One region of the Pseudogracilibacillus sp. SO10305 genome, then DNA from elsewhere that is predicted to be linked to it. Evidence: riboswitches for the same ligand, from Rfam matches in the RefSeq annotation. Region 1 holds a riboswitch; each other region holds the start of a gene.
The links. Region 1 has a riboswitch for S-adenosylmethionine ahead of SPD45_RS03105 (methionine ABC transporter ATP-binding protein). Riboswitches for the same ligand answer to the same signal wherever they lie in the genome.
Positions count from the first base shown of each region.

Region 2: linked by a shared signal. The riboswitch ahead of metK (methionine adenosyltransferase) and the one ahead of SPD45_RS03105 (methionine ABC transporter ATP-binding protein) in region 1 are both predicted to bind S-adenosylmethionine.
Region 3: linked by a shared signal. The riboswitch ahead of SPD45_RS07400 (5-methyltetrahydropteroyltriglutamate--homocysteine S-methyltransferase) and the one ahead of SPD45_RS03105 (methionine ABC transporter ATP-binding protein) in region 1 are both predicted to bind S-adenosylmethionine.
Region 4: linked by a shared signal. The riboswitch ahead of SPD45_RS04740 (O-acetylhomoserine aminocarboxypropyltransferase/cysteine synthase family protein) and the one ahead of SPD45_RS03105 (methionine ABC transporter ATP-binding protein) in region 1 are both predicted to bind S-adenosylmethionine.

Region 1 covers NZ_JAXHDE010000002.1:98,420-102,023, forward strand. The annotation lists gene SPD45_RS03095 (MetQ/NlpA family ABC transporter substrate-binding protein) at 1-249, opposite strand, end outside; gene SPD45_RS03100 (methionine ABC transporter permease) at 265-930, opposite strand; gene SPD45_RS03105 (methionine ABC transporter ATP-binding protein) at 920-1,951, opposite strand; SAM riboswitch class I at 2,034-2,142, opposite strand; gene SPD45_RS03110 (thioredoxin family protein) at 2,214-2,522, opposite strand; gene SPD45_RS03115 (toprim domain-containing protein) at 2,529-2,882, opposite strand; gene gcvH (glycine cleavage system protein GcvH) at 2,973-3,356, opposite strand; gene SPD45_RS03125 (arsenate reductase family protein) at 3,374-3,604, opposite strand, start outside.
Region 2 covers NZ_JAXHDE010000027.1:1,125-4,728, forward strand. The annotation lists gene pckA (phosphoenolpyruvate carboxykinase (ATP)) at 1-843, opposite strand, end outside; gene SPD45_RS14100 (hypothetical protein) at 1,255-1,392, shown strand; SAM riboswitch class I at 1,696-1,802, shown strand; gene metK (methionine adenosyltransferase) at 1,953-3,155, shown strand; gene asnB (asparagine synthase (glutamine-hydrolyzing)) at 3,406-3,604, shown strand, end outside.
Region 3 covers NZ_JAXHDE010000007.1:59,000-62,603, reverse strand. The annotation lists gene SPD45_RS07410 (helix-turn-helix domain-containing protein) at 1-450, shown strand, start outside; partial or broken gene SPD45_RS14395 (hypothetical protein) at 675-794, opposite strand; gene SPD45_RS07405 (disulfide bond formation protein DsbD) at 1,209-1,607, shown strand; SAM riboswitch class I at 2,073-2,172, shown strand; gene SPD45_RS07400 (5-methyltetrahydropteroyltriglutamate--homocysteine S-methyltransferase) at 2,281-3,390, shown strand.
Region 4 covers NZ_JAXHDE010000003.1:159,017-162,620, forward strand. The annotation lists gene megL (methionine gamma-lyase) at 1-704, opposite strand, end outside; gene rarD (EamA family transporter RarD) at 830-1,771, shown strand; SAM riboswitch class I at 1,823-1,930, shown strand; gene SPD45_RS04740 (O-acetylhomoserine aminocarboxypropyltransferase/cysteine synthase family protein) at 2,044-3,604, shown strand, end outside.

The sequences.
Region 1 (3,604 bases):
ATTTGGTAAGACGTAATCTTCATATGGTTCGATTTCTAACGTAATACCTTCTTCAGCCAAAATTGGTGCCGCTTCTTCTAAAATCTCCGCGTGTGGCACACTTGAAGCTCCTACTTTAATTGTCACTTCTTCTGCGTTCCCATCGTTATTACCTGCGTTGTTACTACTTGCGTTGTCATTGTTTCCTCCACCACATGCCGCTAAAACTAAAATTGAAATTAATGCGAATAAAGCTAAAACCTTTCTCATGAAACATTCTCCCCTTTACCTTTTATCAATTTTTTTAGATATAAAATCTCCAATGAATTGGAAAATAAAAACGACAATTACTATAATGATTGAACAGACGAGGACAATTTCAAAAATTCTTCGTTGGAATCCTGCATAATATGCATAACTCCCTAGTCCACCTGCTCCGATCGCTCCAGCCATTGCGGTGTATCCAATTAATGCAATCGCTGTAACGGTAATACCTGAAATAAGTGCTGGCATTGATTCTGGGATTAACACTTTAAAAATGATACGTCTCGTCGTTGATCCCATCGCTTTCGCTGCCTCAATAACACCTTTATTCACTTCCTTTAATGCAATTTCCACTAAACGACCGTAAAATGGTGCCGCTCCTAAAATTAAAGCCGGGAGTGCTGCATTCGGTCCCCGAATCGTTCCAATTAAAAGTCTCGTTAATGGAAACAATAATAAAATTAAAATGATGAATGGGATAGCACGAAAGACGTTAACAAATGTCGCAATGATAAAATTTAATATTTTATTTTCCCATAGACCATCTTTGTCTGTTAAATAAAGTAATAGACCAAGCAATAATCCTAAAATAAAAGTTCCAATAAGTGCGATGATTGTCATGTAAAACGTTTCATATGTAGCTTCAAGCAATTGGCTCGTATCAAGTTTTGAAAAATCAAGTGTCATCGCGAATTACCTCCACTGTTACCGAGGAAGCTTCAACAAAAGCTTCAACTTTCTCTATTTCAGTTTTCTCTCCGATTAATTGAATTGCAAGTGAACCAACCGTACCGTATGTCGTTTTCGTAATTTTACCATGTAAAATATTAACTTGAGTATCGTAGTTTTTCGCAATTTCACTAATAAGAGCATCATTTGTTGCTGTACCTTGGAATCGTAATCGAAGAACTTTTCCTTTTCGTTCTACTTCCTCCAATACTTCATCCAATGTATCATCTTCCCGGCCCTCTTCCACAACCTCTCCAATGAATCGTTGTGTCACCCCATGTTGTGGATTCGTGAAAACGTCATACACATTCCCTTGTTCCACAATTTTCCCATGTTCCATCACTGCAACACGGTGACAAATTTTTCGAATAACGTTCATTTCATGGGTAATTAAAATAATCGTCAAACCGAGTTTCTCGTTAATATCTACGAGTAAATTTAAAATAGAGTTCGTCGTTTCCGGGTCAAGTGCAGATGTCGCTTCATCACACAATAACACTTTCGGATTATTCGCGAGTGCCCTTGCGATTCCGACACGTTGTTTTTGTCCCCCACTAAGTTGGGATGGATACGCTTTTTCTCTACCTTCTAATCCAACTAATTGAATGAGTTCTTTTACTCTTTTTTCTCTTTCTGCTTTTGGCACACCAGCGATTTCGAGAGGGAAGGCAATATTATCTTCCGTCGTTCGTGACCATAATAAATTAAAATGTTGGAAAATCATTCCGATATCTTGTCTTGCTGTACGAAGATTTTTCGCATTTAATTCGGTCATGCTCTCGCCATCAATTGTAATAGTTCCTGCTGTCGGTTCTTCAAGGCGATTTAGTAAGCGAACGAACGTACTTTTTCCAGCCCCACTATATCCAATCACACCGAATATTTCACCAGTTTCGATATCCAATGTTAAATCATCAACTGCCTTGATCGGCCGATTGTCAATCGTGAATGTTTTCTTTAAATTTTTGATCGAAATCAAAATGTGTACCCTCCTTTTCTTTTTATTCCAATAAAAAAATCTCTTTGCTCTAGAGAACAAAAAGATTATATATCTTCACGTTCTCTCATTTCTCAAAGCGGTGTGCTTTGCAGGATTTAGCACCTTTCAATTCAGAATTGAAGGTTGCCGCAACTTCACAGGGCCAGTCCCTCCGTTGCTCTTCATAAGAGTTAATTATATTCAATTGGTTATTATATTGAATCTTATCAGTCCTTGTTATCTTTGTCAACGATAATGCATATTACCTAGAAAATAACTCAGGTTTATACTCAAACACATAATGATATATGTTTGCAACCGAATGAAACGTATAAATTTTCTCCTTTATTTCCCCATCTTTCACAATGAGTAAACACGGTACACTTTCAATTTTATTCTCTTGCATGAATTCTGGAAATAGGGAGCCATTCATCTCTAGAAAAATTTCCTCTTTATGTGTTGTTTCAATTTTTTGTAAAAAACTTCTTGCGACATGACACGTCCCACAAAAGGGGGTATGAATAAAAAGGAAACCATCCTTCGTTAATGGTAATTGTTTGATCTCTTGCATGTTTTCTCACCAATCTTTTAATAAATATATCGGGTTAATTCGAATATGAAATTTGACGAGTTCTGTTGCGAGAATATTGTATGGTGCTGCTTCAACTTCAATATGTTCTTCTGGAATATACATATTTTCAGCATGAGGCAATTCTTCGTTCAACTTTTTTCTAAGTTGTTTCCCTGGACGATCCTCATCAACGAAAATATAAACAAGATGATTGTCTAAATCATACGTTTCAAGCATTTCATCAAATTTTTCAATACTAAATGTTCCGAATGTACATAAAATTTGTACGTCATCACGGCCATCGATAATCGTTTCGAGCCGTTTTTTATCTTGTTTTCCTTCAACAATAATTATTTTCATTTTATCATTGCATCCTTTTCATTGCACCTTTTTAAAACAAAAAGCTATTCACGATGTGTTTTGTCCGCCCATCGTTGAATAGCTTTTCCATTATTCTGCTGAAATTAATGCTTCGTATTCGTCTGCTGAAAGTAACTCGTCTAACTGCTCGTCCTTTGTCGGTTCGATGACGATGAACCATCCTTGGTCATAAGGAGACTCATTTACTGTTTCAGGGTTATCTTGTAGTGCTCCGTTAATTTCCACTACACGACCACTAACCGGTGCATATAATTCCGATACTGTTTTCACAGATTCTACGCTTCCGAATGGTTCGTTCATTTCAATTTCCGTACCAATTTCTGGAAGTTCCGCAAATACGATGTCTCCTAATTCTTCTAAGGCAAATTTAGTAAGCCCGACACGAATATCGCTTCCTTCTTCTCGTGCCCACGTATGTTCTTTTGAATATAATAATTCTGTTGGTAATGACATATTTTTCTCCTCCTAAGTTACTTCCAAGTATTTTCGTATGTTTCTTCTTTAAAACCAACTGTCACGCTCGTGCCGTCTGTCAGGATCGGTCGTTTAATAAGCATGCCATTTGACGCTAAGTATGTAACCATTTCATCGAGTGTTGCATCTTTAATTTTTTCTTTCATATTTTGTTCGCGATACACTTTTCCACTCGTATTAAAAAATTTCTTCGGCTCTAGTGCACTCTTTTCAATAAGCGATTTAAT
Region 2 (3,604 bases), on a different contig from region 1:
TTTTTCACGTGTTAAATCAACACATTTTGCGTAACAACCACCTTCAATGTTGAATACACCGTTTGGACTCCATCCATGTTCATCATCACCGATTAATTTACGGTAAGGGTCAGCTGATAATGTTGTTTTTCCTGTTCCTGATAAACCGAAAAATAAAGCAACATCACCTTCTTCACCAACGTTTGCTGAACAGTGCATAGATAAAATGTTTTGTTGTGGTAATAAGTAGTTCATCACAGAGAAAATAGATTTTTTAATTTCTCCAGCATATTCTGTTCCACCGATTAATACGACACGCTCTTTGAATGAAATAACGATAAACGTTTCAGAATTCGTTCCATCTTCTTGAGGGTCTGCTTCTAATGTCGGAGCAGAAAGAACTGTAAAGCCAGCCTCATGTGCTGCTAACTCTTCTTTTGTTGGTGTAATGAATAACTGACGGGCAAAAAGGTTATGCCATGCATATTCGTTTACAACTTCCACTGGTAAACGATATTTTTCGTCTGCTCCAGCGAATCCTTTAAAGGAGAAAACTTCATCTTTATTTTTTAAGTGATTTACAACTTTATCGAATAATTTTTGGAATGATGCCTCATCGATTGGTTTGTTTACTTCGCCCCAATCTACTAAATTTTCAGAAACGTCATCACGAACAATGAAACGGTCCTTTGGTGAACGACCAGTGTATTTTCCAGTAGTTGCTTGAACTGCTCCAGTTGCAGTTAATACACCTTCATTACGTGATAAAATCTTTTCAACTAATCCTGGTACAGATAAATTGTTCTGAACATTGTCATTTTGTAAAATTTCTTGTGATACAGTTGACCTAGCTGTCGTATTCATTGAATTAATCCATCCTTTTTTCTCGTGTACTTTAAAATCTGAATATAGTATAACACATTAAACGAATTAGTCCATACTAATGTAATAAAACTATTAGAAAATGTTGATTTATTATAATAAAACAAAAGTTTAAATACCTAAAAACGTTGGTGCAATAACGTTTTTAGAATGTATTACAATTTTGTGAAGAAAATCACAAAAACTTTGTTTCATTACAGTAAATCTATTTTAACATAATCATATCAATACTTGAACTAACATTTTAGCCTCAAATAAAGGATAAGAAAACAGGGTAGCAAGAAAGAGTAAGAACTGTTTCGTCTTATGCGTAATAGGATAAAATTAATGATGCTTCGTTGTTCAGAATGTTTATTGAAAAAGTGTTATATAAAAGAAGGAGTCGCGTTCATATTGAGAAAAAATAATAGATCAGTTCATGGTTTTATTGGGTTTGGAGTGGCGGTTATTATAGTAGGTATTTTAATTGATGATTGGATTGCGACGACGGAAAAAGAAGTGGGTGCTTTCACTCGAACAGAGTTTTCTTAAAGTGTTTTTCTCACTACTGTTGTCAGTAAGATTATATCGGCGATGATATTTATTGGAATGGGTGAAACGATGGAATGAATTGGTACAGATCCAAAATGTCCATATATTTGAAAAAACTTTTGAAAGAAGAGAAAAGGAACTCGTAATTATCAAAATATCGGGGGTATAGTATGAATATAGAGGGTTGTATTTCTTCTTATTTAATCGATTGACATTTCACGTATTATCATATAGACTAGCCATTATAGTATACATATAGAGGTGTTTCTCGGAAAATATTTCATATGTAATAAACAACGGACTCTCTTATTAGGAGTTGGTGGAGGGACAGACCCTGTGAAGCCCAGCAACCTCACAAGTATGTGAAAAGGTGCTTACCTGATGCAAGGATTTTCCTTGAACAATAAGAGTGAAAGGCAGAAACGATATCCTTTCCTCATTTATATAGGAAAGGATTTTTTCATGAATTTCATTATTTATGAAAAACGAACGAGTCATCTCGTTCCCTATGATCTCTATCGAGTAGAGCTCCGTGTAATATATATAGGAGGCTTATTATAATGACAAAGAATCGCCGTTTATTCACATCAGAATCAGTAACGGAAGGACATCCGGATAAAATGAGTGACCAAATCTCGGATGCAATTTTAGATGAAATTTTAAAAAGGGACCCGAATGCACGTGTTGCATGTGAAACGACAGTCACAACAGGGTTAGTGTTAGTTTCGGGTGAAATTACGACGAATGTATATGTCGATATCCCATCCATCGTTCGTAAAACCGTAAAAGAAATTGGATATACCGATTCTCGTTACGGATTTGATGCTGAAACATGTGCTGTATTAACTGCTATTGATGAGCAGTCACCTGATATTGCAGGTGGAGTAGATGTTGCATTAGAAACACGTGAAGGGGAGGCAGATGAATCGGAAATTGGCGCAGGAGACCAAGGATTGATGTTCGGATATGCATGTGATGAAACAGAAGACTTAATGCCATTGCCGATTTATTTAGCGCACCGCATAGCTAAACGTTTAACAGATGTTCGTAAAGACCATACATTACCATATTTACTGCCTGATGGTAAAACACAAGTAACGGTAGAATATGATGAACACGATAAACCTGTTCGTGTCGATGCTATCGTCGTGTCTACTCAACATAAGGAAGATGTTACATTAGAACAGATCCAAAAAGATGTACAGGAACATATTATTAAACCGATCGTTCCGAGTTTCTTATTAGATGAAAACACGAAATATTATATTAACCCATCTGGTCGTTTCGTGATCGGTGGACCACAAGGGGATGCCGGATTAACAGGCCGTAAAATTATCGTCGATACGTACGGTGGATATGCTCGTCATGGTGGGGGAGCATTTTCAGGTAAAGATGCGACAAAAGTGGACCGCTCTGCAGCATATGCTGCACGTTATGTTGCGAAAAATATTGTGGCAGCACATTTAGCAGAAAAATGTGAAGTTCAATTAGCGTATGCTATTGGAGTGGCACAGCCTGTATCGATTGCGATTGATACATTCGGTACTGGAAAAGTGTCGGAGGAAATTTTAGTTGATGTTGTTCGTGAAAATTTCAACTTAAGTCCACGCGGCATTATTCATATGTTAGATTTACGTCGTCCGATATACCGTGACACAGCTGCATATGGACATTTCGGTCGCCGTGATGTCACCCTTCCTTGGGAAAACTTAGATAAAGCAGAAGCATTGAGACAATCTGCTGTCGAAATTGCGAATAAATAAAATGGAAAAATGGATGATATACATGTCATCCATTTTTTGTTTATATGGATAAAAGTTGTATAGTAAGAAGTGAAAGCAAGTCGAAAAGTTCATCTTATGTTAGGTGAAAACCTATTCATTCATAAGATGAAACAATATCGTGAACAATTGTAAAATAATGACGTTCACGACGGATGTAATGCTTGTCGTAACAGAAAAAAGTATGGTATTATTTTTTAGAAAATAGATTTCATAAAGGTAGGTTACAAACATGGGCCATTTTATTGGAAGTTTACATCATGGAACGACTTCATCTATCATAGATGTAAACAATGTCGAGCAAGGCGAACAAACATATGAACATGAAAGTTTTACTTTTTTATATGAAGAAAATGAATTAGATCAAGTATTTGAAAATGAACAATATTATGTACATTATTTTGGTGAATGCTATAACAAAGGAAAATTAG
Region 3 (3,604 bases), on a different contig from region 1:
ATCATCAGTAAGGTGGAAAGAAATAATGTAGACCCTTCTATTACATTGCTGTATAAAATATGTAATGGTCTTAATGTTTCTATTACAGAATTGCTGGGAGAGTCAACGAATACACCATCTGTACTGCGTAAAGAAGATAGAAAAGTAGTATCCTTTCCAAAATCAAATTCAAAGTATGAATTTTTAACTCCAATACACAATGGCGAACTGGAAATGATTCAGATTATTCTTGAGGCAGGGCAATCTGACAAAAAACTAGTGAGCCATACTGGTGAGGAATGCGGTGTAGTGCTGAAGGGTGCCATGACTGTTATTTTAGACCAGGAAGAGCATATCTTGCATGAAGGAGATTCTATTTGTTTTAATAGTCAAATACCACACCGCTTTATTAATCATACTGAAAAACAATCAATTTCAATTTGGTCTATGAATAATCAGCAGCAAAAATAAATCTTGAAAATAGTAATGTTTTTAAAGCAGACATATATTAAGTGACTAGCACCTTTGCTGTAGGTAGTTTAATTCAAGAAGATTGTGGCAAATAAAGTCAAATAACCGTAAATCTGATTAAAAAATCAATATTTTTACGGTTATTTGACATGCGACCTGAAAAGGTACTTTTTTGTAGTTTTGGCTTACAGTCATTCTAGCTGAACACCTTAATAAATTTATCTTCATTTATTAAGGTTCATTTTACATAAATAATATTTGTTATAATACAATTGTTTAAAATCACTATTAATTTTACTAGGTACCAATTGTATTGTTTCCAAGTTATTAAGCACATGCCAGGTATATTTATTATGATGTCACCATTCAGCTACATCATCTATTGTCCATTTTCCATCTGGTATACTCCACATTTAGCCAATTCTTCATCAGCAGTCAAAAGTTTGATACTCTATCATTCGTCATGTTTTCTAATTTTATTACATAGTTCTTGTCGGGGATAAATAACGACTATGCTCCTTCATTACTCCAATCACCTTTATTAATAGGGGATTTTTTACCTTCGATTGATATGTTTATCTAAACAGGAGGCGCTAAGTTTTATATACGTTGTTTGATTACGGACTTACGCTATTACTCTCATTGCGCATAGATGAATTTTGTTATTTAAATGTTTAAAACCTTATGATAACATGTACTTAAGAGTGGATGATGATTCAATAAAGAGATCGTTTCGCGGTATAATTAGGAGTGTTTATATGTGTAAAAAAACTTTTAATGCGCTAGGTTGGATTATACTTTTGGGAATGGGAATTTCATGGATAGTGTTTGGTTATTCTAATTGGTACTTATTATTACTTCCAATTGCTTACATATTCTTTTTAGTGAATGATGGAAGTATTAAAGAGTTAAAGAGGATAAGAAAAATGTCCATATTTCAAGTAATTTTAATGCTGTTTGCATTGGTTGTGTCAGTGGCTATTGTATTTAGTCTTATTCAATTATCTAGTTACTTAATAAATGATGTATTATACCTAACTGGTGGGATAAAAACATTTAGCGAGATTATGGCAATAATTCTATCCTTATACCCTGTTAAAATTACTTTTGGTACTGTGGTTTATAGGGTAGCAAATGATTTGAAAGGTACAGGATAAGGAAGCCTAAACTTTGTAGAATGAAAAATGAATTCTACTTTGTTCAGATAGATAGACTATCTATAAATAAATCAAAGTTCGATAAAACTAAGGGATGTTTTGGTATATTAACGCATATTATCAATTACTTACATTTATGGAAGAAAAAATTGCGTTGCGAAGTGGTGGATGAATGTGTTCTAGTAACTGTGTAAAGAGTTTTAACTAATTTAGCTAATCAACGTCTGAAGTTAAATTTACCAAAATCAAGTGAGTCGTTATTGAAAAATATTTTATAGAAATGATTATTACTTGTAAATATTTTTATACTTGTTATGGGTCTTGTATTTCTTTTCAGAAATGACGAGGAAGTAGAGCGTTTATAAAATATATAAGTATATGTCTAAATTACAAAAAACAAGTAATTAATTGACTTCTTCAAATAAATAATGTATTCTAAATATTAACATTTTAAATAATATAGTTTTCTTATCAAGAGAGGTGGAGGGACTGGCCCTTTGAAGCCTCGGCAACAGACTGTTTTGTACTGTGCCAATTCCAGAGCAAGAATGCTTGAAGATAAGAAGAGTGAAAAACTACAGAAATGTATCCTCTTCTTGATTCGAGAAGGGGTTTTTTGATGTTAAAAACCTTGAAGAACAAATAACGAAAACAAACAAAAGGAGAATAGGAAATGTCAATTACTTTAACAAGAGCACCGTTCAAGGCAGATCATGTAGGAAGTTTGCTACGAACAGATACGATTCATCAAGCTAGAAAGGACTTTCAAGATGGAAGCATTTCAGCAGATCAATTATATGATATTGAAACAGAAGAGATTAAACGCATAGTCGATAAGCAGATAGAAGTTGGACTTTCAGCAGTTACAGACGGAGAGTTTAGACGTAGATTTTGGCATACAGACTTTTTAGAGCATCTAAACGGTGTAGAAGGATATGTGCCAGAGACTGGATATATCTTTAATGAAAATGAAGAAACGGAAAGATATGATGTACGTAATATTGGAAAAATCTCATTTAACCACGATCATCCACATATTAAAGACTTTAAATTATTCAACAAAATAGTGGATGGACGTGCTGTTGCTAAGCAAACCATTCCAAGCCCAAATCAGTTATTTAACCAAGGGATTCGTAATGAAACAATTTATCCGGATATTGAAGAGTATGCAGAGGATGTTATTCAAACATATCGTGATGCAATACAAGCATTTTATGATGCGGGTGTTCGTTACCTTCAGTTTGATGATGTTTATATTGCCGGTCTGTCGTCACCAGACATTCCATTTAATGATGGAAAATATCCAAGAGAGTATTTGATTGAACTTGCATTAAAGGTTGTGAATGAAGTACTGGAAGGTAAACCAGAAGATTTATATGTTACAACACATCTTTGCCGTGGTAACTATAGATCGAATTGGGCATTTGAAGGTAGCTATGGATTAATTGCACCTACGTTATTTGCCAAAGAAAAAGTAGATGGATTTTTCTTGGAGTATGACGATGATCGCTCAGGTGATTTTAAACCACTTGATTATATTCCGAACGGAGGTCCGCAAGTGGTGCTTGGTTTATTTACTTCTAAAACGGGAGAGTTAGAAGATAAAGCATTAATAAAAGCGCGTATCGAAGAAGCGGCACAATTTATTCCACGAGAACAAATCTGCCTTAGTCCTCAATGTGGATTTGCCTCGACTCATCATGGAAACAAATTGACAGAGGAAGAGCAATGGGAAAAGTTAAAATATATTGTTGACATTGCAAAAGAAGAATTAGGTTATTAAACTATTTTTCAATAAAAAAATAATGAACCTGTGAAAAAAGTCTATTTGGGGTTATCTACCAAATAGGCTTTTGTGCATTTGAAAACCCCTAGTTCTGCCGGGGGTTCTAAATAGCTTTTAGCGTGGTATTAAAAATACCTCTTTCTCTTGTAAGATGAAGATAGTTTCCCGACCACCATATTTTTAACAGAAGGAGACAATCCTAGTGTAGGAT
Region 4 (3,604 bases), on a different contig from region 1:
TCTTTACGTGTCGTACTTGCAATGTCATTCATCATCTCTTCTTTTCCGACGGCAATTCCAGCAATGACATCTCCGTGCCCATTTAAATATTTTGTCGCACTATGTACAACGATGTCACACCCAAGCTCTATCGGACGTTGTAAATAAGGGGTTGAAAATGTATTATCTACAACGACAGGTATATCGTATTCTTTTGCAATGTTGCTAATCAATGTTAAATCGATTAATTGCATCGTCGGATTAATAGGCGTTTCAATATAAATAACTGCCGTATTTTCTTTTATGGCATGGCGAATTTTTTCCTCTGATGCAAAATCTGTTAATTCGACATCCATTCCATACTTCTCTTCCATCATTTTTAATAAGCCGAATGTACAACCGTACAAACCATTCGAACATAAAATATGATCATTTGCTTTTGTAAGTGCAATGAGTACAGCAGATATGGCGCCCATTCCCGAACCGAATGCTAATGCACGCTCGCCACCTTCTAACACTGCCATCCTTTTTTCTAATACATCTACAGTCGGATTCCCAATTCGTGTATAAATATGCCCGTCTGCTTCTCCACTAAAGCTTTTCTCCCCATGTTCAGCAGACTGAAATTCAAATGTAGACGTTTGAAAAATTGGCACTGAAACACTACCTAGCAATTGTTTTGCATCATATCCATCATGAATGGACATCGTTTCAAATTTTTTCATGCCCGTTCCTCCTCTTATTTATGTAACTCTAGTATAACAAACTTTCTGATAATTCTGTTTGACCATGCATGAATGGATGAAAAAGTCGGAACAATTGCCAACAGCTAGAACATAGGCGTAAAATGATGGGAGAAAACATCAGTGAAGTGAGGCAGGAAATGGACAATAAAAACATGAAAACAGGCATTATGCTAGGCATTATTACATATATTTTATGGGGATTTTTCCCAATCTATTGGAAACTATTAGACATATATGAACCAGATGTCATTTTAGCGAATCGCATCATTTGGTCTTGTCTCTTTATGGTCGGATATTTATTCTTCACAGGCAAATTACGTTCCTTTTTCTCATTATGTACAACACTATTAAAAGATAAGCAAAAAATGCTCTACATTACATTAGCATCTATTGTGATAAGCGCAAACTGGCTCATTTACATTTGGGCTGTACATAATAATTTCGTCATTCAAGCAAGTTTAGGTTATTATATGAATCCTTTATTAAGCATCGTATTAGGTGTCCTATTTTTAAAAGAGGCATTATATCCAGCACAAAAAGTTGCATTATTATTCGCAAGTTTTGGCGTATTATATTTAACGATATCATATGGTGTCTTTCCTTGGATTTCTATTGCATTAGCACTCTCGTTTGGTTTATATGGGTTGTTTAAAAAGGCTGTTAAGCTAGATTCAGCATATTCATTAACAGTGGAGACGTTACTATTAACTCCAATTGCACTCATTTACTTATTCACGTTTGTTGGTGTAGATTTAGGATTTGCAGCAAGTACATCATGGACAGATACAGGATTATTACTCATCTCCGGGATCGCTACAGCCGTCCCACTATTATTGTTCGGCTATGCAGTCGCATACATTCCTTTGTCCTTAGCAGGAATTTTACAATATATCGCACCGACAATTATGCTGATACTCGGAGTATTTCTTTATGATGAGCCATTTACGTCTGCACATTTCGTGACGTTTACATGTATTTGGATTGCGCTAATTTTATTTGTATCTTCTACATTAAAAGTCAATAAAGTTAGAAAATTCACAAATTAATTGACATTGATTTACAAACATGTATAATGGATACTAATTTCATCGACACATCTCTTATCAAGACGGACGGAGGGAATAGGCCCTGTGAAGTCCAGCAACCTTAAAGCGTTTGCTTTTAACGGTGCCAAATCCTACAGATGATATTCTGGAAGATAAGAGGGGGATAATACATAATGATACCCTCTTCTTACAATCATGTAGAAGAGGGTTTTTATATCATCGCCTTCTCAAATGGAATACAATAAGTTCAAAATTTTAAGGAGGAGTTTTACATGTCAACATTCAATTTTCAGAAAGATGAAACAATTTTACTTCATGCAGGTCAGGAGCCAGATCCTACAACAGGTTCTCGTGCACTACCAATCTATCAAACAACTTCTTACGTATTTAACGATACAGACCATGCGCGCAACTTATTTGCGTTAGCAGAAGCTGGTAATATTTATACACGTTTAATGAACCCTACGACAGACGCTTTTGAACAACGTGTCGCACAATTAGAAGATGGAACAGCGGCAGTGGCAGTTGCTTCAGGGATGGCTGCAATTACATATGCGATTTTAAATGTTGCAAGTGCAGGCGATGAAATTGTAGCAGATAGTAATTTATATGGTGGAACATATAACCTATTCATTCATACATTGCCACGTTTCGGAATTACTGTAAAAATTGTCGATGGGACAGATCCGGAGGCGATTCGAAATGCTATTACAGATAAAACAAAAGCCGTTTTTGGAGAAACCATTACGAACCCTAGTTTAAATGTATTTGATGTTGAAACTGTAGCAAATATTGCACACGAACACGGCATTCCATTAATCATTGATAACACTTTCGCTCCAAAATTTGCGAAACCATTAAAATGGGGAGCAGATATTGTCGTACATTCTGCAACAAAATGGATTGGTGGACATGGGACATCGATTGGTGGAATCATTGTCGACGGCGGACGTTTCAACTGGGATAGCGATAAATTCCCTGGATTTACAGAACCGGACGAAAGCTATGGTGGTGTTCGCTTCGCTGATTTAGGTCCAGTTGCATTTGCACTTCGGATTCGTGTTCAATTATTACGTGACACAGGAGCAGCAATTAGCCCACATAACGCATTTTTATTAACACAAGGATTAGAAACTTTACATGTTCGCTTAGAACGTCATAGTGAAAACGCGATAAAAGTCGCTAATTTCCTAAAGGATCATCCTGGTGTAACATGGGTGAACTTCCCTGGATTTGACGATCATCCATCACATGAATTGGCACATAAATATTTTGAATATGGATATGGATCTGTTATTACATTCGGTATTAAAGGTGGTCTAGAAGCCGGTAAAACATTGATCGACCACATTGAACTATGGTCTCATGTTGCGAACGTAGGTGACGCGAAGTCATTAATTATCCACCCAGCTTCTACAACACACCAACAATTGAATGAAGCAGACCTTGCAAAAAGTGGTGTAACAGAAGATCTTGTTCGTCTTTCTATCGGTATCGAAGCAATTGACGACATTTTAGCTACATTAGATCGCGCAATCGAACAAGCAACAGGTGAAACAGTGCTTGAAACGACAAACAATGCAGCAATTGATTGGGTAACGAATTCACCATTTGATCGTTCAGAAGGACTACGCGCAAAAACAATTGCAGTTCAAGGTTCAGATGCGCTATTAGAAAAAGCAAATGAATTACGTCCATTAGGATATCATATTGTGAAAGTACAAGATGTGACAGAAACTATTGTAGACATCCTTTATACAGACGAGGCAACAGTAGAAAATAATGTAGGTGCTACAATCATCTGGTCTGATGGTGATGTTACGGTAAATGGGA